2 regions of the Gordonia sp. KTR9 genome follow, and region 2 is predicted to be linked to the other one. Evidence: predicted binding sites of a transcription regulator. Region 2 holds the regulator's gene; the other holds the start of a gene.
The links. The regulator HspR, encoded in region 2, represses chaperone genes until heat shock. The targets are predictions, from matches to a motif close to ANNTGAGTNNNNNNNACTCANNT.
Positions count from the first base shown of each region.

Region 1 (15,770 bases), 140 kb from region 2:
ACACCAGTTCCTCCGGGCTCAGGGCGTCGAAGATCACGACGTCGTCGAGACGGTTGATGAACTCGGGCTTGAACGCCGAGCGCACGGCCATCATGACGTGGTCCTTGTCGCCGCCCGCGCCGAGGTTGGAGGTCAGGATCAGGATGGTGTTGCGGAAGTCCACCGTCCGGCCCTGCCCGTCGGTCAAGCGACCTTCGTCCAGCACCTGCAGCAGCACGTCGAAGACGTCCGGATGGGCCTTCTCGATCTCGTCGAACAGGACCACCGTGTACGGACGACGCCGCACCGCCTCGGTCAGCTGACCACCGGCCTCGTACCCGACATAGCCGGGCGGTGCGCCGACGAGCCTAGCCACGCTGTGCTTCTCGCCGTACTCGCTCATGTCGATACGGACCATGGCCCGCTCGTCGTCGAACAGGAACTCGGCGAGCGCCTTGGCGAGCTCGGTCTTGCCGACGCCGGTCGGGCCCAGGAACATGAACGAGCCGAGTGGCCGGTTCGGGTCGGCGACGCCCGCGCGTGCACGACGCACCGCGTCGGACACCGCCTGCACCGCGTCCTTCTGGCCGATGACCCGGTGTCCCAGTTCCTCTTCCATACGCAGCAGCTTGGCGGTCTCGCCCTCGAGCATGCGTCCGGCCGGGATTCCGGTCCACGCCGACACGACCTGCGCCACGTCGTCGGGGCCGACCTCCTCCTGCAGCATCACGTCCTGCGAGGGATCGGTGCCGGTCTTCTCGATCGCGGCCTCGAGTTCCTTCTCCAGGCCGGGGATCTTGCCGTACCGCAGTTCGGCTGCGCGCCCGAGGTCACCGTCACGCTCGGCCCGATCGGCCTCGCCGCGAAGCCGTTCCAGCTCCTCCTTGAGGTCGCGAACCGCGTCGATCGCGGTCTTCTCCGACTGCCACCGGGCGGAGAGCTCGTTGAGCTTCTCCTTCTGGTCGGCCAGTTCGGCGCGCAGCTTCTCGAGCCGGTCCTTCGACGCCGCGTCGGTCTCCTTCTGCAAGGCGACCTCCTCGACCTCGAGCCGACGGACGATCCGCTCGACCTCGTCGATCTCGACGGGGCGCGAGTCGATCTCCATCCGCAACCGCGACGCGGCCTCGTCGACGAGGTCGATGGCCTTGTCGGGCAGGAACCGCGACGTGATGTAGCGATCGGAAAGCGTTGCGGCGGCGACCAATGCGGAGTCGGTGATGCGCACACCATGGTGCACCTCGTACCGGTCCTTGAGGCCGCGGAGGATGCCGATGGCATCTTCGACCGACGGCTCGCCGACGTACACCTGCTGGAACCGACGCTCGAGTGCGGCATCCTTCTCGATGTACTTGCGGTACTCCTCGAGGGTCGTGGCACCGACCAGCCGCAGCTCACCACGGGCGAGCATCGGCTTGATCATGTTGCCCGCGTCCATCGCGGAATCGCCTGTCGCACCGGCGCCGACGATCGTGTGCAGCTCGTCGATGAAGGTGATGACCTGGCCGGCCGATCCCTTGATCTCGTCGAGTACGGCCTTGAGTCGTTCCTCGAACTCACCGCGGTACTTGGCACCGGCGACCATCGAACCCATGTCGAGGGAGATGACGGTCTTGCCGCGCAACGACTCCGGCACGTCGCCGGCGACGATACGCTGGGCGAGTCCTTCGACGATGGCGGTCTTGCCGACACCGGGTTCACCGATCAGGACCGGGTTGTTCTTGGTCCGACGGCTGAGGACCTGCACGACGCGCCGGATCTCGGTGTCGCGGCCGATGACCGGGTCGAGCTTGCCCTCGCGGGCCGCCGCGGTCAGGTCGGTCGAATACTTCTCGAGAGCCTGGTATGTCGATTCGGGGTCCTCGGAGGTGACCCGCGCACTGCCGCGCACGGCGACGAACGCCTCGCGCAGAGCCTGCGGAGTCGCACCGAGGTTGTGCAGCAGTTTGGCGACATCGGAATCACCGGTCGCCAGACCGACGACGACGTGCTCGGTCGAGACGTACTCGTCGTCGAGCTCGCCGGCCAGTTGCTGGGCAGCGGTGACGGCCGCGATCGATTCGCGGGATAGTTGAGGCGTCGAGCTGGCGCCGGATACCGTCGGCATGCGATCGACCAGAGCCTGGGCCTGCGCACGAACGCTCGACGGGTCCACGCCCACTGCCTTGAGCAGCGGCGACGCGATGCCGTCGGACTGATCGAGCAGTGCCACGAGGATGTGGGCCGGTCGCACGTCGGGGTTGCCAGCACTGGCCGCCGCCTGCACAGCAGAGCTCAATGCTTGCTGCGTCTTGGTGGTGGGGGTGAAGCTGTCCACTCGCGTGCACCTTTCTCTTTAGTCCAACAGGCTCAAGTATGAGCCCTACGAGGTCTGTAACGCCACTAGAGTTGAGTGCATTCCGCTCAGGTCTACTGGATTTGTGATCTAGAACACTATCCGTGCCGCCGCGTCGTCGACCGGCAGTATTGAATGCATGACCGCAGACAGCTCCGCCCGGGAGACCGCGACACAGTCCGACGCCCCTGCCGCCACGGACGCGGCAGTGATCTTCGTTCTCTTCGGATCGACCGGCGACCTCGCCAAGCGGATGGTCCTGCCCTCGCTGTTCGAACTCCACCGTCGAGGCCTGCTCCCGGACGGATGGCAGCTCATCGGCAACGGCCGGGGCGACCGCACTGACGACGAGTTCCGGCAGCACGTGAAGGACGCGATCGAGGAATTCGGTTCGGACGCGTCGGTGTCCTCGGACGAATGGGCCTCGTTCGCCGAGACCATCCGATTCGCCGGCGGCGGGTTCACCGCCGAGGATCCCGGCCGCCTGCTGGAGGTGATCGACGACGCCCGGGACGCCGTCGGCGGCACAGCCCAGCTGGTCCACTATCTCGCCCTCCCGCCGACCACCTTCGTCGACTACACGAAAGCGATCGCCGCGCACGGTCTCGCGAAGAACTCGCGCGTCGTCTACGAGAAGCCGTTCGGTACGTCACCCGACGGATTCCGGACCCTCGACGAGGCGGTCCACGAATCCCTCGACGAAGACCAGATCTACCGGATCGACCATTTCCTGGGGAAGGAGAGCACCCAGAACCTGCACGTGCTGCGTTTCGCCAACGGCCTGTTCGCCGGGGTGTGGAACCGCGAGCACGTGGAGGAGGTCCAGATCGACGTCCCGGAAACCCTCGACATCGCCGACCGCGCCGCGTTCTACGACGCCACCGGGGCATTCCTGGACATGATCGTCACGCACCTGTTCCAGGTGGCGGCCGAGGTCGCGATGGAACCTCCGGTCTCGCTCGGCGCCGAGGACCTGCTCGGCGCCCGGGAGTCGGTCATCGCCGCCTTCCGGCCGCTCGACCCCGCCGAGGTGGTCTTCGGTCAATACGAGGGCTACCGCGACACCGAGGGCATCCCCGACGACTCCACCACCGAGACGTTCGCGGCGGTGCGCCTGTGGGTCGACACCGACCGCTGGCACGGTGTCCCGTTCCTGCTCCGTACCGGCAAGATGCTCGACCACAGCGCGCAACGCCTCAGCCTGGTCTTCCGCGCGCCCGCCGACGGTCCGCTGACCGACACTCCGACCGACGGCACCGTGCTGACCTTCGACCTGGCCGGCGACGGTGCCATCGACCTCGCCGTCACGATCAAGGAACCGGGTTCGGGGACCGACCTCTCCGTCGCGCACATGACCGAGAAGCTCGACGAGGTGGCCGACGGATTGTCACCTTATGCACGACTGATCGTCGATGTGCTGCGCGGTGACCGGTCGCTGTTCACCCGGCCCGACGGCCTCGCACATGTCTGGGAGGTCGCGGCACCGGTGCTGACGAATCCGCCTGCACCGCAACCATATGCGGCAGGGTCGACCGGCCCCGCGGCCGCCGACGACCTGTGCGGCGGGTCCGGCTGGATCTGAGGAAGAGGGTCAGATCGGGGGCACCTGCATCAGTCACCCAGCTGCCGATCGAGGTTGATGGCCGCGCTGATCAGCGCGAGGTGGGTGAACGCCTGCGGCATGTTGCCCAGTTGTTCACCGGTCAGACCCACCTGCTCGGCGTACAGGCCGAGGTGGTTGGCGTGGGTGAACATCTTCTCGAGCGCGAGACGCGCGTCGCCCAGACGGCCGGTCCGGGTGAGCGCCTCGACGTACCAGAACGAGCACAGCGAGAAGGTGCCCTCGGCTCCGTCGATGCCGTCGTGCCCGCCGTCGGTGTCGTACCGGAACACCAGGGAGTCGCTCACCAATTCTTCCTCGATCCGCTGGAGAGTGCGGACGAACCGATCGTCGGTGGGCGACAACAACTTCACGGCGGGGATCAGCAACAGTGCCGCGTCCAGGCGGTCGGAATCGAGGGTCTGGACGAACGCTCCCACCTCGTCGTTCCAACCCCGCTCCATGATCTGTACGAAGATGTCGTCGCGGGCCTTCATCCAACCGGCGACGTCACCGGGCAGTCCGCGCTGACGGCTCATCCGGATCATCCGCTCCAGCGCCACCCACGACATCACGCGCGAGTAGACGTAGTCCTGCGGCTTGCTGCGCACCTCCCAGATGCTCTGGTCCGGGCGGTCCCAGTTGTCGACGAGCCAGCCGGCCACCGTGCACAGATGTGTCCACGATCCATAGGAGATGCCCGGTCCGTACTTGTTGTACAGGTACACCGAGTCGATGAGTTCGCCGTAGATGTCGAGCTGGAGCTGGTCGGCGGCGGCGTTCCCGATCAGCACCGGCGAGGTCTGCCGGTAACCCTCCCAATGATCGAGCTCGGTCTCGGCCGGTGGCGGGTCGCCGTCGAGCGTGTACATCAATCGCAGCGGCCCCAGATCTCCCGACACGTCAGCGCCGTCGTCGAATCGGCAGGTCAGCCAGTCCATGAATGCGCTCGCCTCGTCGGTGAACCCCAGCCGCAACAGCGCGTAGAGCGTGAACGCCGCGTCGCGGATCCACACATAGCGGTAGTCCCAATTCCTTTCGCCGCCGATCTCTTCGGGAAGTGCGGCGGTGACCGCGGACACGACCGCCCCGGACGGCTCATGCGTCAGCAGTTTGAGTGTGAGCGCCGACCGATGCACCATCTCCCGCCATCGGCCGGTGTAGGAGGACCGAGAGACCCAGTCCTGCCAGAACGCGACGGTCGCGGCGACGACCGCGGGAGAACTGTCGTGGTCGAGTAGTTCCGTCCCGATGGGGTCGGGAGCGAGGACGAACGTGACGCATTCGCCGGTCTCGACGGTGAAGTCCGCCAGCGCATCCCGGTCGTCGACCGTGTCGACGCGGACGGTCGAGACGAGATGCAGCACCAGGTCGTCGGTCTCGAAGCGAACCCGGGATTCGTCCTCGACGACGAGGGTATGCTCCGCACGGCCGTAGTCGAACCGCGGCGCGACCGTCACGCGGAACCGGACGGAACCCCGCACACAGGAGATCCGACGGATGATCCGCGTTCGGTGGTCGGGATCGTGTGGTCTGGCGATCGGCATCAGGTCCTGCACCTCGGCGACTCCGTCCTCGCTCAGGAAGCGGGTGACGAGCACGTTGGAGTCGGGCAGGTAGAACTGCCGGGTGGTGACGTCACCGTCCACCGGTTCCACCGTCCATGCGCCGCCCCGGTGCGCATCGAGCAACGAGCCGAACACGCTCGGCGAGTCGAACCGCGGACAGCAGAACCAGTCGATCCGCCCGTCGACTCCCACGACGGCCGCGGTGCGGAGGTCTCCGATGACACCGTGGTCGGCGATCGGCAGGTAGTCGCCCGTGGAGTCGGCAGTCGTCGCGCCGTCGCAGCGGGAAGTCGGGGTGGCGTCCTCGCCGGATTCGGTCGCGGTGCTCATGGCCGCCATTCGGCGCGTGACTCGTCCCGGATGGGCCGTCACCCCCTCGAACGGGCCTCCGGGCGGCAGTCATCTCTATACCGGTGCCCGGCGGGCGTGAAGCGAGCATGTTCGCCAATCCGCCGACCCCGAACACGCCGATATCGGACACTCGGTGCGAGGAGTACCCCTCGACGGAAGGACGCATCGGTGGCGACAAGCAGCGCGGGCTCGAGCATGACCGACGACGCCGCCGGCGTCTTCGCCGACGCCAAGGCCTACACCGACGAGCCGCGACTGCATGCCGCGATGGCGTACCTGCGTGCGCACGATCCGGTGCCGCGCGTCGACCATGGTCCGTACCGGCCGTTCTACGCCATCACCAGGCACGCCGACATCATGGACATCGAGCGCGACAACAACCTGTGGCTCAGTGAACCGCGACCGGTGCTGACCACCGCGGCCGCCGACGACGCCGCACGAGCGCAGCTGGAATCCGGTGCGGGACTGCGCACCTTGATCCACATGGACGACCCGCATCACCGCAAGGTCCGCGCGATCGGCGCCGACTGGTTCCGGCCGAAGGCCCTGCGGGATCCGCAGTCGCGCGTCGACGAACTCGCCAAGCGCTACGTCGACCGGATGCGCGACATCGGCCCGGAGTGCGACTTCGTCGAGGAGATCGCGGTCGGTTTCCCGCTGTACGTCATCCTCTCGCTGCTGGGTCTCCCCGAAGAGGACTTCCCGCGGATGCACCAGCTCACACAGGAGATGTTCGGTGCCGACGACGCCGAGTACCGGCGAGGGGCAACCCTCGAGGAGCGGATGGCGACACTCCTGGACTTCTTCGCCTACTTCGGCAAGCTGACCGCCTCCCGGCGCGCTCACCCCACCGAGGACCTCGCGTCGGCCATCGCCAACGGCCTCGTCGACGGCGAGCCCCTCTCCGACGTGGACACCGCGTCGTACTACGTGATCGTGGCGAGCGCCGGGCACGACACCACCAAGGACGCGATCTCCGGTGGGCTACGGGCGCTGATCGAGAATCCCGGTGAACTCGAACGGCTCCGACGCGAACCCGAACTCATCGGCACTGCGGTCGAGGAGATGATCCGGTGGACCACGCCGGTCAAGGAATTCATGCGCACCGCCGCCGAGGACACCTCGGTGCGGGGTGTCCCCATCGCCAAGGGTGAATCCGTCTATCTCGCCTACACATCGGGCAACCGGGACGAAGAGGTCTTCGACGATCCGCACACCTTCGACGTCGGCCGCTTCCCCAACAAGCACCTGTCGTTCGGTTACGGCGTCCACTTCTGTCTCGGCGCCGCACTGGCTCGAATGGAGATGAGGAGCTTCTTCGCCGAGTTGATCCCGCGGCTCGACACCATCGAACCGGCTGGAAAGCCCGAGCTGGCCGCGACCGTCTTCGTGGGTGGACTCAAGCACCTGCCGGTCCGTTACTCGCTGCGCTGATCGAGACGAATGTCATTCGGTTGCCTGACAATCGGAGTGGCAGCTGTCATTTCGTGAACCGACGGGTCGGATGTCCGTCGGCTGGCTGCGTGGTCCCCGACAGCGCCCCCGCATATCATTGGCCCGCCCCATCGCCACCTTTCGAGGAGTACCTGTGGACGAGCTCACCAAGGGCTCCAAGACCGCCCTGAGCACGACCGCGCACCTCGTCGAGGTGCACAGCGGTTCGCCCGACGACGTCGACCTCATCGCAGTGCTGTTGACTGCGGGCCACAAGGTCCGCACGGACGACGACCTGATCTTCTTCAACAATCCCAGCTCCTCCGGAGTCCGGTTGCAGGGCTCGAGTTCTTGTGTGGTCGACTTGCCGTCGGCGCCCCCGGACGTCGACCGGATAGTCGTTGCGGCAAGTACCGAGGCACAGCGGAAGACTGTCGAACAGGTCGGCCCGCTGACGGTGACCATCTCGGGTTCGGGCACATGGGCGTTCACCCCACCGGACCCGGGCCCCGAGACAGTTCTCCAGTTGGTGGCGTTCTATCGCCGGGACGGAGATTGGAAGCTGGACGCGATCGGACAGGGTTACCGCGAGGGGTTGGCCGCCTTCGCCACCGACTTCGGAATCGTGGTCGACGACGCGCCGAACCAGCAGACTGCACAGATCGCGACGCCGGCCCCTCCGACACCTGCCGCCCAACCGGCGCCGGAAGCACGGTCACCGATCAACATGTCCAAGGTCAAGGTCTCGATCACGAAGGACTCGACGGAAAAGACCGCGTCCATCGACCTTCGCAAAGGATCCTCGGATTGGGTTCTCACCGTGGGCCTCGAGTGGGACGGGCGCGGCGCCGTGTACGAAGCCGACGGTCGGGTCAAGCAGTACGGCCAGGGAGACCTCGACGTGTACTTCTTCTGCCGCGACGAGGTCGCGCACAAGTATGTGGTCATCAGCGGCGAGCAGGGCCACCGAGGCGACCTGCGCAGTTGGCCCTTCATCGAGCATCACGGGGACAGCCGCGGTCCAGGACGAGGGAACAAGCCCGCCGTCGAGCAGGTCACGGTGCTACCGAAGGAGAACGGCGATCTCCTCGTCAATGTGTACCAATCCGTCGACAACGGGGCCGGTGCGATCGACAAATTCGGCAGGCCGCGGGTGGCGATCCGATACGGACGACCGGGCAAGACCGGCCTACCCGAGCCGGACAGCGACGAGATCCTCGTCCATGTCGGCAACAGCAAGAACTCGTTCTGGGCAACGGTTGCACACATCGATGTGCAGGACGGTGTGCTGAAGGTCGACGGGACGACCCGCTACAGCAAATTCTTCTCCGAGCGGATGCCCACTCTCGACCGCACCGGGAAGTGGGTGCGCAGCGCCAAGGAGGCACCGACCGGACGCAGCAAGAAGGCGAACGGCTCGGGGCTGGACCGCTACCACGGAGAGCTGTGACGGCACTCGCGAAACCCCGGACAGCAGAACGGTTTCAGTCCTCGACGGTCAGTTCCACCCGCTCGTCATAGAAGCAGATGAGGTCCCGCACGGGCTCGGCGTCGATCAGCGGATCGGTGTAGGTCCACGCCACGTCGGGCACGATGTCGTCGCCGACGATCGCCGAGAAGTAGCTCGCCTCACCCTTGTACGCGCACACCGTGACGGTGTCCGACGGGACGAGCAGGTCCATCCGGACATCCTCGCGCGGAAGGTAATGACGGGGCGGCAGATGGGTTTCGAGCAACAGCGTCGGGCGTCGACTCTCCGCCAGGACCGTGTCGCCCACCGTCACCACAACATGCCGGCTGGTGTCGAGACAGTCGATGCGCTGGAACGGATCGTGTGGATGACCGATCGCCGTCTGGTCCTCCTCCCGCCACTCGTCGAAAGCCGACCAGTCCAGCAGGACGTGATCGGCGAGGTCCGGGTCCTGCGGCCGAAACCCGGCGCCGCGCAGTGTCCGTCCGCCGGCCTGGAGGTCGTAGACCGTGCCGGTCGTGGTGTGGAGCGCGAACGGATCGTCGGGCGTCAGGATCGACGCATGCTCGGCGGCAGCGTCGGTCTGCTGTGGATTGTCGAGTCGCGCAACAACATCGGAAGCGGGTACGGCGTAGCACCCGACCACTCGATGTGGCTCCCACACCTGGAGGGCCGTCGCCGAGTCGACGACAACCTGCCCGTCGACCATCGCGCGCACCCGCCGGCGCATGTCCGCCCAGCGCAGCGAACCGAGCTGGGACATCGTGAGTTCGTCCATCGACGTGGCCATGGTCCGATGGTCCTCCGATCACGCGAGGTACGCCAGGTTCGATCAGTCCCCCGAGCGGAGCGACTCATCTACATTCCCTGAGGCACGAGCGAAGCGACCCACCCCGAGCAGGGGGTCGGCGTCGAGAGTGACCGCTTCGAGACTCGGCGGCAGGCCCGACGAGACCCAACGGTGCGACGATGGGCAGGTGACCAGGCCCACGGACACCGACTACACCGGCTCCGGCCCCGACGACGCCGAGTGGAACCGCTCCCAACGCGATGAAACGGAAACCCAACGGCTGGACCGCAACTGGAACTCGCTCCTGCAGGAGCTCCGCGTCGTGCAGACGGGCGTGCAGATCCTGACCGGGTTCCTGCTCACCCTGCCGTTTCACGACGGGTTCGAGGAACTCGGCGGGGCGCTGCGGACCATCTACCTGATCACCGTGTCGTGCGCCGTCGGTGCGGCGATCCTGCTCGCCGCGCCGGTGGCCCTGCACCGGGCGCTGTTCCGTCAACACCAGCTCGCGCTGATCGTCACCTATGCGCACTACCTCTCGTTCGCCGGTCTGACACTGCTGGGACTGGCGTTGTCCGGTGCGGTCACGGTCGTCTTCGGCGCGACCGCCGGGCCGGTCCCGTCGGCGGTCGCCGGAGTCGTCACGCTCGTCGTGTTCTCCCTTGCCTGGCTGATCGTCCCGCTGTGGCTGCGCGCGACGACCGGCTCGCCGCAGGAGTCCGCCGACGACCGGCGGCGTTGACAGCGTTCACCCGCCGGGGTACCCAGACGAAGTGACCCTCGCACCGAGTTTCATCGAGAACCGCTACGACGAGGTGACCGTGCTCGCGTCGTCACACGGCGGCGCGTTTCCCTACGGCAACACCGTCGTCGTCCGCGGCTCCGCTGCGACCCTGGTGATCGATCCCTCCCTCGAGGTCGACCACGATCCCGTGCACCCCGACGCGGTGATGATCAGTCACGCCCACGAGGACCACATCGCCGGCCTCCGGCACTTCGCCGCGGACAAATTCGCCCACCACGCCGATGTCGCCGGCGTGCGATCCCTCCAGGTCCTCCTCGACAACTACGGCCTGACCGACGAACAGCGAGCCGGCGTCGACGCCCAGATCGGCGACACCTTCGACCTGACGCCCGGCTTTCCCGACGCCGCCGGAGTCGACGACGGGCACGTCTTCGAACTCGGCGACGTCACGGCAACGGTCGTCCACCTGCCCGGTCACACCGCGGGACATTCCGGTGTGCTGGTCGAGCCGACCGGCTTCCTCTACCTCGCCGACATCGACCTCACCTCGTTCGGACCGATGTACGGCGACCTGGGGAGCAGCGTCGACGATTACCTGGCGTCGATCGCGCGGGTGCGGGAGATCGACGCCCGCTGGTACGGCACCTTCCATCAGAAGGGGGTGGTCACCGGCGCCGACGACTTCCGCTCGCGCCTCGCGGACTACGAGGGCGTCATCCACCGGCGCGACGAGCGACTGCTGGAACTGCTGCAGCGGCCGCGCACCGTCGACGAGATCGTCGTCGAACGGCTCGTCTACCGCCCGCATGTGCAGCTGCCCTTCGTCGACGCGGTGGAGAAGCGCACCGCCGAACTCCATCTCGAGCGGCTCCTGCGCCACGGGCAGGTCGCCCGCTCCGGTGACGGCGTCTACCACCGCGCGTGAGGTGATCGCACCGGCCGGGGAGGTTTACCGGATGTCCGGATCGGACACCCTCTGCAGGTTCATCGACATCAGCGAGAGTGAGGAGCGAGGAATGGGCACCGACACGACGCGCGAGAACAGCTGGGACTTCGGTCTGGACAGCGCGATCCCCGACCTCGGCGACTCCGGCGACGTCGAGATCTCGTCGATCGATTTCAGCGACACCTACTACGACACCGAGGACCGGGACCTGCTCGCCCACGGCACCATCGTCGTCCACTCCGACGGCGGGGACTCCGACGACGGGGATGAGGATCGGCACGCCGGCTGGCGGGTCACGACCCCGTCCGCCGGCGAGGACATCACCGAGCAGATCGACGCACCCTCCACCGCCGTGCCGTCGGCGATCGCCGACGCCCTGTGGGGTCTGAGCGGCGGAAAGCCGTTACGCGTCGCGGCGATCGTCCACACGCACCGAACCCGCCACCGGCACCTCGACGCGAACGGCGAGGTCGCCTACGACGTGGTCGACGACACCGTCTCGGCCACCGCCACCGGCCCGGTCGCCACCGCCACGTCGTGGCGCGAGGTCGGGGTGCGAGCGGGGTCCGGCTCGACGACCATCCCGAAGAGCGTGCGCAAACGGCTGGTCGGGGCAGGCGCCCGTCCGGCGTCGGCATCGTCGACGTTCGAACGCGCGGTCGGGCACGAAGCGCCCCGCCGTGCCGCGTCGGTCTCGCCGGCCGCCGTCGCCGTGGCGGACTACGTCCGGGAGCAGATCTCGACGATCTTCGCCGGTGATGTCGCCCTGCGTCGGGGCGCGAACCCGGTACATGGCGTTCGAGTGGCCATCCGACGGCTGCGCAGCACCCTCCGAACAGCCGCTCCGCTCTTCGAACCGGACGGTCTCGCGGGTCTCGACGACGAACTCCGATGGTTCGCCGGTGTGCTCGGCGAGGTGCGCGACCGTGAGGTCCTGCGTGCGCGATTCGCCTCCGCGGTCGCCGCACTCCCCGACGAGCTGGTTCTCGGACCGGTCGCGGCGCGGATCGAGGAAGAGCTCTCCGCGCAGCAGCACCACCATCGGCAGAGCGTCACCGACGAGATGCGGTCGGACCGGTACCTCGTGCTGTTGTCGACACTCGCGACCTGGAACGACTCGATCCCGCTCGCCGACGACCAGATCACGAAGAAAGAGTTGCGGCGCATCGCCACCCGGGCCGCGCGCAAGGCCGACAAGCGCCTCGCGCACGCGCTTGCGACCGGCCACGAGGAGGATTTCCACCGGGCGCGCAAGGCGGCGAAACGGGCCCGGTACGCCGGTGAGCTGGCCGCGCCGGTCGTCGACCGGTCGACCGGGCGGGGCCAGGCCAAGCGGTACAAGCGAATCCAGACCGTACTGGGCGAACACCAAGACGCCGCCGTGGCGGCCCGCACGCTACGCGAGCTGGGGGCCGGAGCCGGAACTCGCAAGGGAGAAAACGGATTCACCTACGGAATCCTGTACCAGCGCGAACTCGCCGCCGCCGCGGCCGCCCGTGACGCCGTGCTGTCCGGGACGAACTGACGCCTGCCGCGTCACCCGCGCGGCGTCTCGAGGATCGCACGCCGCAGCTCGGTGTGGTCGTCGAAGAACGTCGTGTCCGGTCCATACCGCCGGAAGGTGTCGCTCCCCCGGCCGGTGACCACGACCACGTCGCGGTCACCGGCCATGGCGGTGGCGAGCGAGAATGCCGTCTGCCGGTCCGCCTCCTCGATGACCACCGCGGATGCCGCGCGACGCGCGCCCCGGAGGACAGCGGCCCGGATCGCGGCCGGGTCCTCGTCCTCGGGACTCTCGTCGGTGACGATCACGACGTCGGCGTGCTGTGCTGCGACCCCTCCCAGGGGTTCCCGTTTTCCCGGGTCACGCCCGCCGGTCGCGCCGATGACCACGATCAGTCGCCCGCCCTCCGTCACCGACCTCAGGTACGGGAGCATCGCGCGCTGCCCCGCGGTGTTGTGCATGTAGTCCACGATCGCCCGATAGGGCTGCCCGGCGTGCACGGGTTCGCATCGGCCCGGGATCCCGGTCACCAAGGCGATCCCCTCTGCCGCCGCGGCGAGGTCGACGCCGTCGGCCACCACGGAGGTGAGCGCGACCAGGGCATTGCCGACCTGATGAGGACCCAGCACCTGGAGCCCGATTCGGGTTCGCCCGTGCGGCGTGTGCACGGTGAACTCGGTCCCGAGACGACCGGTCCGAATCCCGGTGGCGACGACATCGGCGTCCTTGCGGGTGGTCGAACAGGTCCAGGTCTCGGTCGTCGTGTCGCCGGCCAGTCGCGCACCCCAGTCGTCGTCGATGTCGATCACGGCGATCTGCGTCCGCTCCGCGGTGAACATCGCCGCCTTGGTGGCGAAATAGTTCTCCATCGATTCGTGGTAGTCCAGGTGGTCGTCGGAGAGGTTGGTGAACGCCATCACCCGGAACACGGTGCCGTCGACCCGCCCCTGATCGATCGCGTGCGAAGAGACCTCCATGGCGCAGCAGGTGACGCCGTGGCGCCGGAACGTCGCCAGTGTCCGTTGCAGCATCGGCGCCTCCGGCGTCGTGCGCACCGGGACGGTGTCGCATCCGGGACCCCGGATACGCGCGCCGGAGATGAGCCCGCCGGCCTCGCCCGCCGCGGCGAGGGCGGCATCGACGAAGTGGGTGGTACTGGTCTTTCCGTTCGTGCCGGTGACGCCGAAGACACGCAGGTCTCGCGACGGCTCCCCATGGAACCACGACGCCAGCGGTCCCATGACCCGTCGCGGATCGTCGACGACCAGCGTGGGCAGGAGGGACGACGGGCGATCGCTGATCACCAGTACGGCTCCGGCCGCCGCCACCTCCCGCTCGAAGTCGAGTCCGTGCCACCGGCTGCCCGGAATCGCCAGGTAGGCGTCCCCGCGACGAATCGTCCGGGAATCGTCCTCGACGTCGCGGACCACCGCCGAACCGGCGTCGGCGGCGCCGACGACCGGCACCCCGAGATGGTCGGCGATACGCGCGACGGTGACCTGTCCACCCAGGTCGAGGTCCGCGCTGCGAACACTCCGCTCCGGGCTCATCGCGCCGTGGTACCCGTGCTGCGGACACCACCAAACCTCGACGTATGGCGCCGACCCGGGCGCGCATCCGGTCGGTCAGCCTGCCGATTACGTGCAAATCCCCGTAATCGGACACGGTTCGTCAACCCACGAGAAAGCGTGACCCGCATCACATTGCATAGCAAGCGTTGCGGCACTTGACCTTTGCCTCGCGAGCCGCAACCGATTTCGAGTGGGGTGTTACATATGCCCTCGTCGTGGCAACACTCGGGTTGTAGCCCGATCACGAACCGCACCAGAGGGGAGCAAGAACCGATGACCGTCTCCACCACGACCGTCCACCAGCAACTTCGCGCGATCCTCGCGCTGACGCACACCGAGATCCAGATCGCCGAGACCCGGCAGGCCCAGGCCCGCACCGACGCGATCCGCAAGGAACTCGCCCAGAACGCCGAACATGCGCGCGAGCGCGCGCTCACCATCGAGACGGCGCTGCGTGACCGCGGCGGCCTCGTCGACGTGGTCCGTCCCGTGCTGGGCCGCTTCGGAGCCGTCGCCAAGACGCTGGCCGAACAGACCCAGCCGCTCGACGAGGCCCTGCTCGACGACCTCGCCCTCGAGCAGCGACTCGTCGCACGCGCCACCTACCTCAAGGCGCTGGCCACCGGTCAGGAAGACCAGGCGCTCGTCAACCTGGCCGATCAGCTCATCGATGCGCACACGGCCACAGTTCACTGGCTCACCACGGTTCTCGCCGAGGAGGCGCTCGGCGGCCCTGCCGCGCTGCGTCGCGGACCCTCGCAGTGGGCCAGCGGGCTGGCGGCACGCGCCCTCACCGCACCGGCACTCGGAGCATCGTGGGCCATCGACCGCACCGCCGAGTTCGCCCGCCAGTTGCCCGATCCCGTGGACTCGATCCGCAGCCGCTTCGGACGTGCGGTCGACGACGCGACCGAGACCGCGTCGCGAGCGGGTGACGCGGTCGGCAACGCCGGCGCAGCCGTGTCCAAGACAGTCGCCGCCGGTCGTGACGCGGCACTCGAAGCCGTCGAGGAAAGCGCTCGCGACAACGGTGCCAAGGGTGCCGCCGACGCGCTCCACCAGTTGCGCGAGATCACCGGAACCGTTGAGGCCGAAGATCTCCCGATCGAGGGCTATGTCGGCCTGAACGTCACCGACGCCGTGGCCGCGGTCAAGGAGCTGACCAAGCCTGCCGACCTGCGCGTCACCCTCGCCTACGAAGAGGCGCACAAGAACCGCCAGCGTGTGGTCTCGGCGATCGAGATCCGATTCGCCGAACTCGCGAAGGACCTGGTCGGCATCGACAGCTGATCTGCCGGACCGACCGACCCGACGGCCGCCATCCACCTGATGGCGGCCGTCGTCGCGTCCGGACCGAAAAAGAAATTTGGATCAGATCCAGAAAAAGCGTGCGATACGGCGTCGACGCCCCTATGGTGAATGGCGTGGCATCCACAACGGACTACGCCCAGCAACTCCGGGCCGCAGATCTACGTGTCA
Region 1 covers NC_018581.1:4,646,082-4,661,851, forward strand. The annotation lists gene clpB (ATP-dependent chaperone ClpB) at 1-2,293, opposite strand, end outside; gene KTR9_RS21495 (glucose-6-phosphate dehydrogenase) at 2,451-3,893, shown strand; gene KTR9_RS21500 (glycoside hydrolase family 15 protein) at 3,923-5,818, opposite strand; gene KTR9_RS21505 (cytochrome P450) at 6,026-7,264, shown strand; gene KTR9_RS21510 (TerD family protein) at 7,419-8,714, shown strand; gene KTR9_RS21515 (DUF427 domain-containing protein) at 8,749-9,525, opposite strand; gene KTR9_RS21520 (DUF6328 family protein) at 9,713-10,267, shown strand; gene KTR9_RS21525 (MBL fold metallo-hydrolase) at 10,299-11,195, shown strand; gene KTR9_RS21530 (CYTH and CHAD domain-containing protein) at 11,287-12,741, shown strand; gene KTR9_RS21535 (Mur ligase family protein) at 12,753-14,270, opposite strand; gene KTR9_RS21540 (hypothetical protein) at 14,565-15,581, shown strand; gene KTR9_RS21545 (Fur family transcriptional regulator) at 15,704-15,770, shown strand, end outside.
Region 1: clpB (ATP-dependent chaperone ClpB) is a predicted target of HspR. The motif match lies at 2,363-2,385, and genes of this name have one in related genera.

Region 2 (15,770 bases):
CGATGCGGCAAGCGCGCACCGACGCCTGGCAGGCCCGAACGTTCTCGGCGGCCATGACCGCGGTGATCTCGGCGGTGCCGTCGCCACGGTTCTCGGTCCACACGCCACGGTTGTCCAGCGCTTCGCGGCGCCGTTCGCGGACCGCGTCGGCATCGTGGCCGAAGACCAGACGGTCGATCATGTCGCGCAGACCCGACGTCGACCACGACCCGCCCCGACCACGTAGCAAGTCGGCGATCGATTCATCGAGCACCTCGATGATCCGGCGACTGTCGGGGTCGTCGGGATCGAGATGGTGATCGTCGGACACCAGGTGGGTTCGGGAGATGATCTCCCGGATCTGGTGCGCGGCGATGATCCCGTCGCGCAACGTCTCCAACACCCGCGGTAGCCGATCACGAAGACACAGCGCGTCGTCGACCAGCGCCGCCGCACGGTAGCGGGAGATGCCCGCTTCGCGGGCCACCCGGGCGACGATGTCGCCGAATCCATCAGAGACATAACTGGAACCGGTCGGGGTCAACAATCGGTCGCACAGCACCAGGATCGTCTGATAGCGACACCACGCCAGATACGACTCCCCAGCCCGGACAGCACCCAGGCGTTGCATGTGTGAGACCGTGTCGGCATCCGACGGGCAGGCAGCATCGACCCCGGCGAGGAACTCGCCCGGTAGATCCGTCCACGCCCCCACAGTGCCCCCCAAGACGCTGCAACCCGATCGAATCGACCGGTCCGACTGAATGCTTCCAAGGTAAACCCGACCACCGACAAGAATGCTCCGCCATCCGCTACATGAGTCCGACGGTGCGGGCGGCTTTCTCCGACAACAGGTACAGCGCATAGGCGAAGTACGCCACGATCGCGGCGGGCAGGAGCCACAATGCGGCAACGGCCGCAACGAGACTCGCCGCCCACTGTCGTCCCCACAGCGGTGCGGCGACGAAGATCATCAGCAGTGAGAGCGCGAGCGAGACCGCCGGTGACGACGTCGGCCACGGCCAGCCGAAGAGCAGTGCCCCAGTCGAACCGACAGCCGCCGAGATGCCGACAACGCTCAGCAGCAGCCAGACGATCACACTGAGGCGTCGCCATCCGCCGGCGACCCACCGCGTGCGGAGCGCCACCGCCGACCACATGATCCACCGTTTGAGCCACGGAACGCCCGACGTTCGCATCATCTCGCGGAAGAAGCGATCGGACAGCGTGTCGCTTCCGAGTGCGCCGGAGTTGACGGTGCCCGTGATGAGTTCATCGTGGATGAGTGCGGCGAGTGAGTGTCTGCCATAAGGGTTTTCGAACCAGCGCAGAAACCGGGGGATCGAGGCGAGGTCGGTCGGGTTGTCGTCGCGGGGGACGAACGTGCGGGCTGTGTCGACGGCTCGTCGTGCCTGCGGCTCAGTTGTGCCCCGATCGATCAGCTGTCCGACGAGGTACTCCTCGACAGCGGGATCGTCGAACCGGAATGCGTTGCGCACGAGAAACTGTCGTTCATCGGTCTGCGCGATCTCGACCTCTCCGCGCCCGGTCGGATCGTCGACGACGAAGCCCGATTCGGGTGCCACCCGCCATGACACCCATCGCTCGTCGCCCGATGTGTGCTCGGCCATCACCACCTCCGCGTCGAAGGGATGTATCGACGGTAGCGCTGATGTTCAGCGGGAGGGTGCGGAATGCCCGGCTCACCCGGTGGTGCGGTCGAGCAGCACCTCCACCAACTCCCGTCCGGTCTCGATCACCAGCCTCACATCCGTATGACGTTGTGCCCGGAATCCGGTCACAACGTCATACGCGTATCGAGGGCCTCCGCCGCTTGGCAACAGCACCGAGAAGGGGCGACGATACGCTGTCCCGCATGTTCTCTCGACAGCGAGCCGCCATGGCCGCAGCCACCATGCTCGCGGGGATAGTGGTGCTCGGGCTCGCTTCGTGCGGGCTGATCGGGGAGAACGGGGCTGCGACCGACGACCCGGTCGTCGAATACGGCCTGGACGGAACCGGCGTGGCGCCATGGTCGTCGCGTGCCCCGGCGACCGGGACATCTTCCGCGGCGACTCCACCGAGAGGCCCCGCCATCGGGCAACCGGGCGTACATTGCGGTTGGGTGTCCGCAACTGCCGACGAACTGCCAGTTGTTGTCCTGAGCGGACAGGTCGACTGCGTGGAGGCAATGACGGTGACTCAGAGGTACTTTGACTCGATATCCCGGGCGCATGGACAAGACCTGGCCCTGACCGTGAATGGCTGGTCGTGCCTGCGCGCGACCGTCCCAGGGTGGTCGTACGCCGATTCCTACTACATGTGTGCCGCCACCGCGAACGTGGGCACAGTACGGATTGGCTGGTGAGACGCGGTGTCGGCGGCAACCTGAGCGTGCGGAGCTGACGCGTTGCCCTGGCTGTGTACCGCCGCGATCGCGAGGCCGTACGCGGCAGCCGCCGACCTCGGCCCGTGCCGGCATCGCGGCGCAGGCGTGGGATGGTCTCGCCTCGCGCACAGAATGATTGACTGATGCCCATGGCAGATCGTGGTCGTCGCGAGGCTCTGGTGTTGTTCGCCATGCTGGCGACCGCGGTTCTGGTGTTCGGGGTCGTGACGGTGCTGAACGGCAGGGAAGAGACCGAACATCCCGCCCAGGTCCGGACCCTGGAACCGTTGCCCACCCAGCCCGGTGTTCGATGGAAGGTGGATGCGGCGTCGCTGTTCGGCAGCGAGTTCCGCGATGCGTATGTGCGTGTGACTGCAGCCGGCGAAGACGCTGTGATCGTCGTCGCCACCCCGATCGCGTTGGGCAAGAGAAGAGCTCTTCTGGCACTGGACCCCGACACCGGGCAGCCGCTGTGGAACACGCCGAGGACCGGATGGGACAGCGAATGTTCGATCAGTCGCGACGGACGGCCGGCCTGCACTCGGCAAGTCCGCGACGGGGATGCGGTCGCCACCAGGGTGTCTTTCATCGACCCGCGCACCGGTGAGGACGACACCACCGCGACCATCCGAGCCCCTGGCTGGTCGACCATCAAGCGTGCCGGTGACGGCTTCCTCGTGGAGACGGACGGAACCGAGAACATCGCCATCCCAGGGGAGATCTCCGAAAGCGAGGCACAGCATCTCGAACTTCGTTGGGAGCGAGTGACAGACCCTCCTGACCGGCAGAAGACAATCACCATGTTCGACTCGCGCGGCCGTGAGAGCTGGTCGGTCAAACCGCCCGTCAATCACGGAGAATCGGTCGTTTCCGACGCCGGCAACCTGTTCGCCGTGAATGACCGATCGCACGGCGGTTTCACTGTCTACCGGTTGGACACCGGGAAGGCTGTGTACTCCGCGCTGCGTCGCACCGACGATGAGTCCGACCCGATCCCGGACAGCATGGTCCTGCACCCGTTCGGGTTCGCGACGAGCTCGGGCTCACTCACAGCGGATTCCCGCGTCGAGTTCTTCGACGCCAGTGGTGCGAGAACCGGCGAACTGTCGGGCTGGCGCGTCGCTCGCGGGAGCCTCGATCCGGTCATGTTGGTCGACGGCGACGAACTCGCCCTGTCGTCAGGGGCCGCGGTCGGGATCGGGTCGATTGCAGATCAGACCGTGCGTTGGGAAACCGACAGGTCGCGGTCCTCGCTGCAACTTCTCGATGAGAGATACGCGGTGGCCCCAGTGGACAGCGACTTCGGAGTTGGTGCTCCGCAGGAGAACGAGACGTGGACGGTGTTGGATGCACAGACCGGTGATCGACGAGGCCAAGCGTCCATCGGGTCCAGGCAGGACCTCTTCGGCTTCGACGGAACCAGAATGCTCTTCCTGGGCGAGACGGAATCCGATCACCAGCCAGACCTGTCGAAATTGAGTGCATATGACGTCGAGACAGGCGAGCAGGTCTGGGGATTGACAGCGCCTACCGCCACCGCCTTCTGGCAGTCGCTGGGGCCGTACCTGTTTCTCGTCGACAACAGCGCCGACGCCTCTCCCAGTTCGATCGCTCGGTATTCCTCATGAGCCGTCATCGCCCGACCTGCGGATGACGAGCTTGAGCCATACCTGCTCAACTTTTTTCGACGACCCGGGAACAATCCGCCGACGAGGCCCGTTACACACTTCGAGAAACCTGAGCGATGTGGACTCAAGTAGGTTTGACTCGGACCCGCTTTTTCAGTAGGACATGAGTCGGACGCACTGAAGTCCGGTCCCGCAGAGTTTCGCCACGACATCCCCGCGGTCGCGAGACCTCGGGACAAGGACTCGGGTGCACACCCACAAACTAGGAGGAAGCCAAACATGTCTCGTGCTGTTGGAATCGACCTCGGTACCACCAACTCGGTGGTCGCCGTGCTCGAAGGCGGCGAGGCCGCCGTCATCGCCAACGCCGAAGGCGCGCGGACCACACCGTCGGTGGTCGCGTTCGCGCGTAACGGCGAGGTGCTGGTCGGTCAGCCCGCGAAGAATCAGGCGGTCACCAACGTCGACCGCACCATCCGCTCCGTCAAGCGCCACATGGGCGAAGGCGACTGGACCGTCGAGATCGACGACAAGAAGTACACCCCGCAGGAGATCAGCGCGCGCACGCTCATGAAGCTCAAGCGCGACGCCGAGTCGTACCTGGGTGAGGACGTCACCGACGCCGTCATCACGGTGCCCGCGTACTTCAACGACTCCCAGCGTCAGGCCACCAAGGAAGCCGGCCAGATCGCCGGCCTCAACGTGCTCCGCATCGTCAACGAGCCGACCGCGGCCGCCCTGGCCTACGGCCTCGACAAGGGCGAGAAGGAACAGACCATCCTGGTCTTCGACCTCGGTGGCGGTACCTTCGACGTCTCGCTGCTCGAGATCGGCGACGGCGTCGTCGAGGTCCGCGCGACCTCCGGTGACAACCACCTCGGTGGTGACGACTGGGATCAGCGCGTCGTCGACTGGCTCGTGGAGAAGTTCAAGAGCCAGAACGGCATCGACCTGACCAAGGACAAGATGGCCCTGCAGCGTCTGCGTGAGGCCGCCGAGAAGGCCAAGATCGAGCTCTCGAGCTCGCAGAGCACCTCGATCAACCTGCCCTACATCACCGTCGACGCCGACAAGAACCCGCTGTTCCTCGACGAGCAGCTCTCGCGCAGCGAGTTCCAGAAGATCACCTCTGATCTGCTGGAGCGCACCCGCGCACCGTTCCAGGCCGTCATCAAGGATGCGGGCATCTCCGTCGGCGACATCGACCATGTCGTGCTCGTCGGTGGTTCGACCCGTATGCCCGCCGTCACCGACCTGGTGAAGGAACTGACCGGTGGCCGCGAGCCCAACAAGGGCGTCAACCCGGACGAGGTCGTCGCCGTCGGCGCCGCACTGCAGGCCGGTGTGCTCCGCGGTGAGGTCAAGGACGTGCTGCTGCTCGACGTCACCCCGCTCTCCCTCGGCATCGAGACCAAGGGCGGCGTGATGCACAAGCTGATCGAGCGCAACACCACGATCCCGACCAAGCGGTCGGAGACCTACACCACGGCCGAGGACAACCAGCCGTCGGTGCAGATCCAGGTCTATCAGGGTGAGCGCGAGATCGCCTCGCACAACAAGCTGCTGGGCAGCTTCGAGCTCGGCGGCATCGCCCCGGCACCGCAGGGTGTCCCGCAGATCGAGGTGACCTTCGACATCGACGCCAACGGCATCGTGCACGTCACCGCGAAGGACAAGGGCACCGGCAAGGAGAACTCCATCCGCATCCAGGACGGTTCCGGCCTGAGCAAGGACGAGATCGACCGCATGATCAAGGACGCGGAGGCCCACGCCGACGAGGACCGCAAGCGCCGCGAGGAGGCCGAGACCCGCAACCAGGCGGAGTCGCTCGTCCACCAGACCGAGAAGTTCCTCAAGGAGAACGAGGACAAGGTCCCGGCGGAGGTCAAGGAGAAGGTCGAGGCAGCCGTCTCCAACGCGCAGGAAGCGTTGAAGGGCACCGACACCGCCGCGATCAAGACCGCGATCGAGAAGCTGTCGGAGGAGTCGCAGGCCCTCGGCCAGGCGATCTACGCCAACGCCGCGGCAGAGTCCCCCAACGGTGAGGCTGCCGGCGCCGACAGCGATCCCGACGTCGTCGACGCCGAGGTCGTCGACGACGCTGACACCAAGGAGAACAAGTGACCGCAGGATCCCATTCGACGAATGGGTCCGGCGAGGAGCCGGTGACGGTGACCGACCGTCGTCGCATCGACCCGGAAACGGGTGAGGTGCGCGACGAGCCGGCCGCCGGACCCGGCCCGGCCGACGCCGGACCGGTCGTCGACGAGTCACAGGTCGGCGAGGAGCAGGCCGACGCCGCACCCGACGAACCGGATGCACGCGTCGCCGAACTGACGGCCGACCTCCAGCGTGAACGCGCCCAGTTCGCCAACTTCCGACGGCGTGCCGCCGAGGAGAAGCAGGGCTCGGTCGCCTACGGCAAGCAGATCCTGATCGACAAGCTGCTGCCGGTCATCGACGACCTCGACCGTGCCCGCGAGCACGGCGATCTCGACAGCGGGCCGCTGCGTTCGGTCGCCGACAAGCTGGCCGGTGTGCTGGCCGCCGAAGGTCTCGTGGCCTTCGGTGCGTCGGGTGACGAGTTCGATCCCGAACTCCACGAAGCCGTGCAGCACGACGGCACCGGAGCACATCCGGTGATCGGATCGGTGTACCGATGCGGCTACCGCCTGGGCGAGAAGGTGATCCGCACCGCGATGGTGACGGTCACCGATCCCGCTCCCGCGGGTGACCAGACCGGTGCACAATAGAGCGAACACCGATCCCTGAGGTGCGAGGAGCGCAGACCGCGAACCTCGCACCTCAGGTTCTTCGCAAGACATTCATCCAGACAACAGAACTCAAAGGAGGTGACGTCTGGTGGCACCACAACGTGAGTGGTTAGAACACGACTTCTACAAGGACCTGGGCGTTGCTTCTGACGCTTCGGCTGAAGAGATCAAGAAGGCCTATCGCAAGCTCGCGCGCGAGCTGCATCCGGATGCCAATCCGGGTGACACCGCGGCCGAGGAGCGCTTCAAGCGGGTGTCCGAAGCCCACAGCGTGCTCGGCGACTCCGAGAAGCGCAAGGAATACGACGAGACACGCGCCATGTTCGCCGGCGGACGATTCCGCGGCGGCGGCAACGGCTTCCCGGGCGGATTCCCCGGCGGCGGAACCACCTACACCACCGGCGGTAACGACTTCGACCTCGGCGATCTGTTCGGCGGGGCGCAGACCGGCGGCGGCGGCGGGGGCGGTTTCGGCGACATCTTCGACGGACTGTTCAACCGCGGCGGCGGAACGCAACGTACTTCGACGGCGAGCCGTCCGCGTCGCGGCAAAGACCTCGAGACCGAGACGACGCTCTCGTTCTCCGATGCCGCGCTCGGCACGACCGTCCCCCTGCGGGTGACCAGCCCGTCCCCCTGCACCACCTGCCACGGTTCGGGCGCCAAGCCCGGAACGAGTCCGCGTGTGTGCGCGAACTGCAACGGTTCGGGCTTCGTGAGCCGCAACCAGGGCGCGTTCGGTTTCAGTGAGCCCTGCCAGGACTGCCAGGGCACCGGTTCGCGGATCGACGATCCGTGCACCGACTGCGACGGAAGCGGCGTGAAGGTCCGCGCACGCACCATCAACGTGCGGATTCCTGCCGGCGTCGAGGACGGACAACGCATCCGGCTCGCCGGACAGGGCGAGGCCGGGCGGCGTGGGGCCCCATCGGGTGACCTGTACGTCGTCGTGCACGTGACCCCGCACAAGCAGTTCACCCGCAGCGGCAACGACCTTCGGGTGCAGTTGCCGGTTCGGATCTCCGAACTCGTTCTCGGAGCGACTGTCTCGGTCCCGACGCTCGAGGGCTCGGTCGGGGTGAAGATCCCGCCGAACACCACCGACGGCCGCACCCTGCGGGTGCGTGGTCGCGGTGTGCCCAAGCGGTCCGGCGGTGCGGGCGACCTGCTCGTCACCGTGAAGGTCGCGGTGCCGAACAAACTCGACGAGGCCGCGGTCGAGGCGATGCGCGCCTACGATCAGGCCGAGCGGGCAAGCGGTTTCGACCCGCGGGCGGACTGGGGGCGATGAGTGATGGCCGGTCAGAAGAACTTCGACGCCGACGGCGCGACCTTTCTGATCTCGGTCGCCGCCGAACTCGCCGGCATGCACGCGCAGACCCTGCGGACCTATGACCGTCTGGGGCTGGTCACCCCGCAGCGGACGAGTGGCGGCGGGCGCCGCTACTCGTCCCGAGACGTCGAACTCCTGCGGGAGATCCAGCGTCTCTCGCAGGAGGAGGGCGTCAACCTCGCGGGCATCAAGCGCATCATCGACCTGAGCAATCAGGTGGAGGCTCTCCAGCACCGCGTTCGCGAGCTCACTGACGAGGTGCAGGCGTCGCGGACCCGCCGCGGTGGCGAACTCGTCCCGGTGCCGCGCACCAACGCCCTGGTCGTATGGCAGCCGCGACGTAAGCGCACCACCGACTGACTCATCACACCCCTCGCCGGGCCCGACATCCGATCGGGTCCGGCGTCGTGGCGCCCGGGCGCAGTTTTCGACGCGAGCCGGTCGACGTGCGTAACGTTGACCGCATGGCTTCTGAACCCGTCACCACCGTCGACTCCGGTCCCCACAAGGTCTCGCGTCGGGTGGTGGTGAACGCCCCGGCCGCCGATGTGTTCGCGCTCGTGTCGAACCCCCATCGCCATCCCGAACTCGACGGCTCCGGCACGGTGCGCGACACCCCCGTCAGCGGGCCCGAGACATTGACCCGCGGCGCGCGTTTCAGCGTCGGGATGAAGCAGTTCGGTGTGCCGTACAAGATCACCTCGACCGTCACCGACTTCGAACCCGACCGGGTCGTCGAGTGGCAGCATCCGATGGGCCACCGCTGGCGGTGGGAGCTCGAATCGACCTCGCCGACCACCACCGCCGTCACCGAGACGTTCGACTACTCGACACTCCGGGTGCCGAAGGTCATGGAACTCCTCGGCTACGACAAGAAGAACGGCAAGGGGATCGAGGGCACACTCCGGGCGCTGGCGGCCCGGTTCGCCTGAACCCCGGCCGCAGATGGACTCCTCCGCCGACTCGCCGGCTCAGCCCGTCGTCGTCCTCGGCATCGTCGGGGCGCCCGGCCAGGCCATCGGTCTCGCGCGCAAACTCGTCGATGACGGCCTGACCGAACACGTCCAGACGACGTTCCCGGGCGCCCGATGGCAGATCGAACTCGTCGAGGCCGGACTCGTGCAGCCGCCGGCCGGCGACGCCGAGATCGTCGATGCCACGAGAGACCTACTGCTCGAACGTGAATGGGACCTCGTGGTCCACCTGACCGACCTTCCGCTGCACGTCGGCAAACGCCCGGTCGTGGCGCATGCCAACGCCGTGCACGGCGTCGCGGTCCTCTCGGTGCCCGCGCTCGGCGCGACCGGCGTGCGACAGCGGACCCGCGCGATCATCACCGGACTCGTCGGGCAACTCCTCGGCGCCGACGCCGACGACCTTCGCGAACACCAGAAGTCGCCGGCGCGATCGGCGTTGCGTCACCGTGTCCGTCAGCTCGGGACCGACGTCGACGACGAGGGCACCGCCTTCACCGCGCGCGTCCTGACGGGCAACCTGCGCCTGCTCACCGGCATGGTGCGGGCCAACCGCCCGTGGCGTCTCGCACTCGGCCTCACCCGCGCGCTCACCGGAGCGATCGCGGCCGGGGTCTTCGCGCTGGTGACAGCCGACATCTGGCTGCTCGCAGACACTTTCGGCGGGATTCGACTCACCGGTGTCGCGCTCGGATCCATCATCGCCATCACCGCGACGCTGATCATCGGTGCCGACCTCTGGGAACGCGGCAGCTCTCGACAGACGCGAGAACAGGTGGCGCTGTTCAACATCGTCACCGTGATCACGGTGGCCCTCGGTGTCGCAGCCCTCTACGCGGCACTGTTCGTGCTGTCCGCGCTCGGCGCGATGTGCCTCGTGGTGCCGGAGGTGTTCAGTTCGACCCTCGGGCACCCGGCCGGCCTCACCGACTATCTGGAGGTCGCCTGGCTGACCTGCTCACTCGCGACCGTCGGAGGAGCCCTGGGGGCGGGCCTGGAAACCGACGAGGCGGTCCGCGTCGCCGCCTACACCCAGCATGCCGCCGAGCCGATCTGAGCAGTACACCGGACACGGTCGGGTGCCCCCCTCTACACGCCAGCCGCTAGGCTAGCGGGTCAGGACGCCGCAGCAGGCCGGCGACGGGAGGTGAACCATGTCCGAGGTACCGGGAACCGGTCCGTTGCCAGGGTTCGTGGTTCTGGGCATCTCCGTCGTCGACGACCAGATCAGCTCGGTGGTTCGTGACGCCGACGGACACATCCTGGCGAGCAACCTCGTGGACCTCCCCGACGCGTCGGCCGCCGGTGCCGAGGCCGCCATCGTCGAACTCGTCGACTCCGTCCCGGTGGAGGTCGATCGGATCGGCATCTCGGCGTCGCGTGCGGACGTCCGCGATCATCTGGCCCGGGTCTTCGCGCCGGGCGCGGCCACGGGGCCGTCCTGGAGCGACAAGGTCGTCGTCACCGGATACGCCGCGGCCCTGGCCGAGATCGCCTGCACCTACTCGACCCGCGGCGGTGTGGTCGCCGTCGTCGACCTCGATCGCAACGCGGCACCCGCGGCCGGCACGACGCTGGCGACCGTCGACACCGCGTCGGGCGCGGTCCTCGGCACCGCCGACTTCGCGCCGGGTGAGATCGCCTCGGTCACCGACCCCGACGCCGCGTCGCGGCTCGCGACGACGGTCAGCGGGCTGCCACGTGGTCGAGACGTCACCTCGGTGATCGTGGTCGGCCCGGGTGCGCAACTCCCCGGGATCGCGCCGGCGTTCGAGTACGCGGCGCAGCGCCCGGTCACGGTCGCGGACAACCCGTCTCTCGCCTCCGCGATCGGTGCCGCCGACGCCGCGGTGGTCGCGCCGGCCACGGCCGTCGCCACCCGGACGTCGACCGGTCGCCGCTGGTGGTTCGTCGGCGCCGCGATCGGTGCCGCGGTGTTCCTGGGTGCCGTCGGGATCACCCTGCTCCTGACCGCCGAGTCGAGCATCGCCGAACCCGCCGCCCCCGTCACGGTGACCGAGACGCCGGCGGCGGTCACCTCGACCGAACAGGCGACGGTCACCGAGACCGAGACGGCGACCGACGTCCGCACGACGACCGTGACGAGCACTCCACGCCCGGTCACGCGGACGGAGACGGTGACCGAGTCGGCTGCCGAGACGGAGACCGTGACCGAGACCGAGACCGTCTACTCGGCTCCGGCCGGCGGCGAACCGAGTCTCGAAGTCCCCTGAGCGGTCCTAGAACACGGGGTCGTGCTGGATACGGCTGGCCCGCACACCGGCGATGATGAGGGTGCGTCGGGTGTTCTCGATCATCTGGGGTGACCCCGCGATCAGGACCTGGCGGTCCTCCCAGTTGCCGGACCGGGCCACCACGTCGGCGAGTGTGCCGATCTCGTGGTCGACACCGAGTTCGGCGGGCGTCGCCACCGCGTTGATCCACCACGGATCGGTCTGCTCTTCGGACACGGCGGTGACGCGCAGCCACGGATTGGTCGACGCGATGCGGCGCAGCACCGTCAGGTCGTACAGCTCGCCCGGGTAGCGCATCCCGTAGAAGATGTGCGTCTCCGGCGAGTCGGCGCGTGCGGACATCTCGATCAGCAGCGCGCGCAGGGGAGCGAGTCCGGTGCCGCCCGCGACCATCAGGACCTTGCTGTCGCGGTCGACGTGCAGCGTGCCGTGCCCTTGGGCGAGGGTCCACACGTCGCCGACGCTGGTCTCGCTCACGATCGCGGTGCTCACCGTTCCCCGGGGGACCGCGCGGACGTGGAACTCCAGTTCGCCCGCAGGGTTGGGCGGGATGGCGGGGGAGAAGTTGCGCCACTGCTTCGGCCACTGCGGGGTGTGCACCTCGAGGTACTGGCCCGTGTTGAACGTCAGCGGCGCATGGGCGAGGAGCCGGACGACCGCCAGGTCGCGGGTGATCCGGTACTTCTCGACGACTTCGGCGGTCCAGCGCGCGGGATGGGTCGCGCTCTCGGCGGCGCCCCGCATCACCCCGGTCACCAGCATCATGGCCTGCGAGATGGTCTGTTCGGTCTCGGCGTCCCAGTAACCGGCCATGAGGCTGCCGAACTCGCCCATCAGGGCCGCGTACATCACGTGGTAGTGCTCGGGCTCGACCCCGAACTTGCGGTGGTCGCGTCCGAGCTGCGCGAGGAACTCCACGAGTTCGGCATGACCGGACTCGGCCGGAATCGCTTCGAGGACATGGTCGATGACGCGATGGAAGGCTATCCGCTGGGCGGCCATCGACACACCGAACAGGTCCCGCAGGTCGGGGTCGATCGCGAACATCCGGGTGTAGACGTTGGTGACGAACCGGTCGGGCTGCCGATTGACTGCCGTCCGCAGCTGATGCAGCGCATGGCGCGAATGTGTCGCCATATCGAAAAGATCACACCTCCGTCGCGGCTCGTTTCCCCACCCGGTTCAAGAGACCCACACTAGTCCTTCGGTGCGTCCGAATTCAGGATCCGGCATCGTATGTCGAGCGGTTGTGAGGTGTGGCAAGGTACCGGTATGACGTCCCTCGAAGGGGTCCTCACGGGCATCGTTGATGCCCATGTGCAGCACTGGAACCCGCGGCGCACCCCATGGGCGGCCACGCGCGCGTCGAGGCTGTACGGGTTCGTCCCCACATTGGGCGACCGGGTTTTCCCCCTCATCGTCTCCCGCGCCGACCGCGAGTACATCCTGACCCCGCGCACCGTCGCCCGGGCCTACGAGCCGCGACAGTACGCCACCGACGCGGCGCTGGTCCCGACCGTGGTGGGAGTGCCCATCGACACGGTCGTCCACGTCGAGTCGCATTGGCGTCGCGAGATCCCCGACGCCACGGGGCCCCCGGTGGACAGCACCGCGGTGGAGGAGACGCGGTACCTGGAGAGCCTGCCGTTCGGCCAGGCCGGCACCCCGCGTCTCGGCGCGATCATCTCGCACGGTGACCCGCGGACCCGGACTTTCGCGGACATGCTCGACGAGCAGTTCGCGGCGTCGTCGCGATTCCGCGGCATCCGCATCGTCGCGTCTCGGCATCCCGATCCACGTGTCCGCGACGGCGGGGACACCGACAACCTGCTGTCCTCGACGTCGTTCCTGGAGGGATTCGCCGAGCTCGCGAGCCGCGGTCTCGTCTTCGAGGCCTCGGTGTACTCACACCAGCTCTACGACGTCATCCTGCTGGCGCGGGAGTATCCGGAGACGACGATCATCCTGGACCACTTCGGCATACCGGCCGGGGTCTTCGGTCCGGTGGGTATGCGTACCGGTGCGACAGCCGCTGCGCGCGCGGACATCTGGCGGCTGTGGCGCGAACGGATGACGACCCTCGCGAACCACCGCAACGTGGTGGTCAAGCTGTCCGGTCTGGCGATGCCCATCCTCGGCTATGGCCACGAGCGGTGGGGCAACATCGGTGGTCAGGCCACCCTCGCCGAGATGATCGGTCCGTTCGTCGAGCACGTCATCACCCATTTCGGGTCCGATCGCATCATGTTCGGGACCAACTACCCGATCGACCGGCCCAACGCCGCGATCGACGTCCTCGTGGGCGCCCTCTTCGACTGCGTGTCCCAGTGGGGGTCCGAGGCGTTGCGAAAGGTGTTCCGCGACACAGCGGTTCGCGTGTACGCGATCGACGGTCCGAGGAGCTGACCGCTCAGCGGGCCCGTGGCCACCACGTCGAGCGCTTCTCCGTTTCCGGCACGGGCACGTCGCGCATGAGCCGGTTCAGGATCTCCACGAGTTCCGTGCACGAGGAGTACCGGTCCTCGGGAGACTTCGCCAGGGCCTTGGCGAAGATCGAGTTCGTCGCCGACGGCAGCCAGGGCCGGCGTCGGGTGAGTTTCGGCGGGTCGTCGTTGAGGTGCGCATAGGTGATCGCGAAGGCGGTGTTGCGTGGATACGGCGGTGTACCGGTGATGAGTTCGACGAGCGTGCAGGCAAACGCGTAGAAATCGGTTGCCGGCGTGAGTTTCTGCGCCTGCAGGAGTTCGGGCGAGGCGTAGCCGATGGAACCCTGTACGCGGCCGTTGCGAGCGAGTGGCCGCGTGTCGTCGAGGAATTGGGCGATCCCGAAGTCCGACAGGTAGGCGTCGACCGGACCGGCGCCGTCCGATCGTGGGCCGGGGGTGCGGGACAGGAGGATGTTCGCGGGTTTGACGTCGCGGTGCAGGATGTCTTGCGCGTGCGCATGGTCGAGTGCATCGGCGATCTGCGCCGCCACACGCAGGACGGTGTCCATGTCCGGCTCGTCGCCACGTTCCGGGATGAGTGCGGTCGCGGCCGGTCCGCCGATGTACTGCATGGTCAGCCACATCGACGGCAGGTGCCGCGGGCCGAGCGATCCGCGCGGTGGCTCGATCTCACCGTGCGAGAGCATGCGCACGATGTGGGGATGGTCCAGCAGCGACGCGATGCCGAATTCTCGCTCGAAGCGCTCGCGGACCCGCGCGTGGTCGGAAGCGTTCGGGTGCAGGACCTTCAGCGCGACGGACCCGTCGCGTCGGTCGTGCCGAAGGTCCGACGGGTCCCCGTCGCTGCCGGTGCGATGGACCCGGAACACATCCGCGCTCGCCCCGCCACCGAGGAATTCGTCGATGGTGAAGCCGGCCACGCTCTCGCCAACCTCGAACACGCTTCTCACAGTAGATGCGTCAACGAACCCGCGGCGGGAACCGGCGGGGTCAGCGAGCCGGTGTCAGGCGGAAGATCGGGAATCGGCGGCCCTGAGCGGTCTCGGTGTACTTCAGGAACTGCTCGGAGGCCTCGATGAACTTCTGCCACGCCGGTTCCCAGTCGTCGCCTTCGACTTCGCTCACCGCGGTGTCGAGACGCTCGATGCCGTTCTCCGACGGTGCCTCCACGGCGACCGACTCGGGGTGGGCACGGAGATTGTGCACCCAGTCCGGGGTCTTCGGCGAGCCGGCGAACGACCCGATGATCAGCCAGCTGTCGCCGTCGGGAAGCGCGAACAGAGGACTGATCCGCGGCTCGGCGGATTTGGCGCCCAGCGTGTGCAGGAGCACGAGATTCTTGCCGAAGCCGGCGGTCTCGACATGGCCGTTGTTGGATCGGAACTCGTTGATGACGGTCGCATTGAAATCGTTCACGAACTCCATTGTTCCGGTACGGGGTGAGTCCGGCCATGTTTCACAGTGCAAACCGTGGTCGTCGGCCCGGCGAATACTCTGAACAGATGAGTGCCGACCCGAGTTCGCTCGCCGATTCCCTCCCCGACGGCATGGTGGTCACCGACGCCGACATCCTGGCCGGCTACCGGCAGGACCGCGCCGCCGACCCGACGGCGGGCACTCCGCTCGCACTGGTGCGGGCGACGACCACCGAACACGTACAGATCACCGTCCGCTGGTGCGCGGCCAACGGTGTCCCGATCATCACGCGGGGTGCAGGCACCAGCCTGTCCGGGGGATCGACGGCGGTGGACGGCGCGATCATGCTCTCGACCGAGAAGATGCGCGACATCGAGGTCGACCCGGCGACACGGACCGCGGTCGTCCAACCCGGCCTGTTCAACTCGGAGGTGAAGGCCGCGGCCTCGGCTCATGGGCTCTGGTACCCGCCGGACCCCTCGTCGTTCGAGATCTGCTCGATCGGCGGGAACGTCGCCACCAACGCCGGCGGGTTGTGCTGCGTGAAGTACGGCGTCACCACCGACTACGTCCTG
Region 2 covers NC_018581.1:4,784,226-4,799,995, reverse strand. The annotation lists partial or broken gene KTR9_RS22170 (DUF222 domain-containing protein) at 1-694, opposite strand, end outside; gene KTR9_RS22165 (DUF1353 domain-containing protein) at 792-1,610, opposite strand; gene KTR9_RS27640 (hypothetical protein) at 1,880-2,347, shown strand; gene KTR9_RS22155 (PQQ-binding-like beta-propeller repeat protein) at 2,518-3,996, shown strand; gene dnaK (molecular chaperone DnaK) at 4,276-6,120, shown strand; gene grpE (nucleotide exchange factor GrpE) at 6,117-6,749, shown strand; gene dnaJ (molecular chaperone DnaJ) at 6,859-8,061, shown strand; gene KTR9_RS22135 (heat shock protein transcriptional repressor HspR) at 8,065-8,463, shown strand; gene KTR9_RS22130 (SRPBCC family protein) at 8,568-9,035, shown strand; gene KTR9_RS22125 (hypothetical protein) at 9,049-10,134, shown strand; gene KTR9_RS22120 (hypothetical protein) at 10,232-11,311, shown strand; partial or broken gene KTR9_RS22115 (FAD-binding oxidoreductase) at 11,318-12,478, opposite strand; gene KTR9_RS22110 (amidohydrolase family protein) at 12,605-13,738, shown strand; gene KTR9_RS22105 (serine/threonine-protein kinase) at 13,743-14,720, opposite strand; gene KTR9_RS22100 (nitroreductase/quinone reductase family protein) at 14,770-15,195, opposite strand; gene KTR9_RS22095 (FAD-binding oxidoreductase) at 15,282-15,770, shown strand, end outside.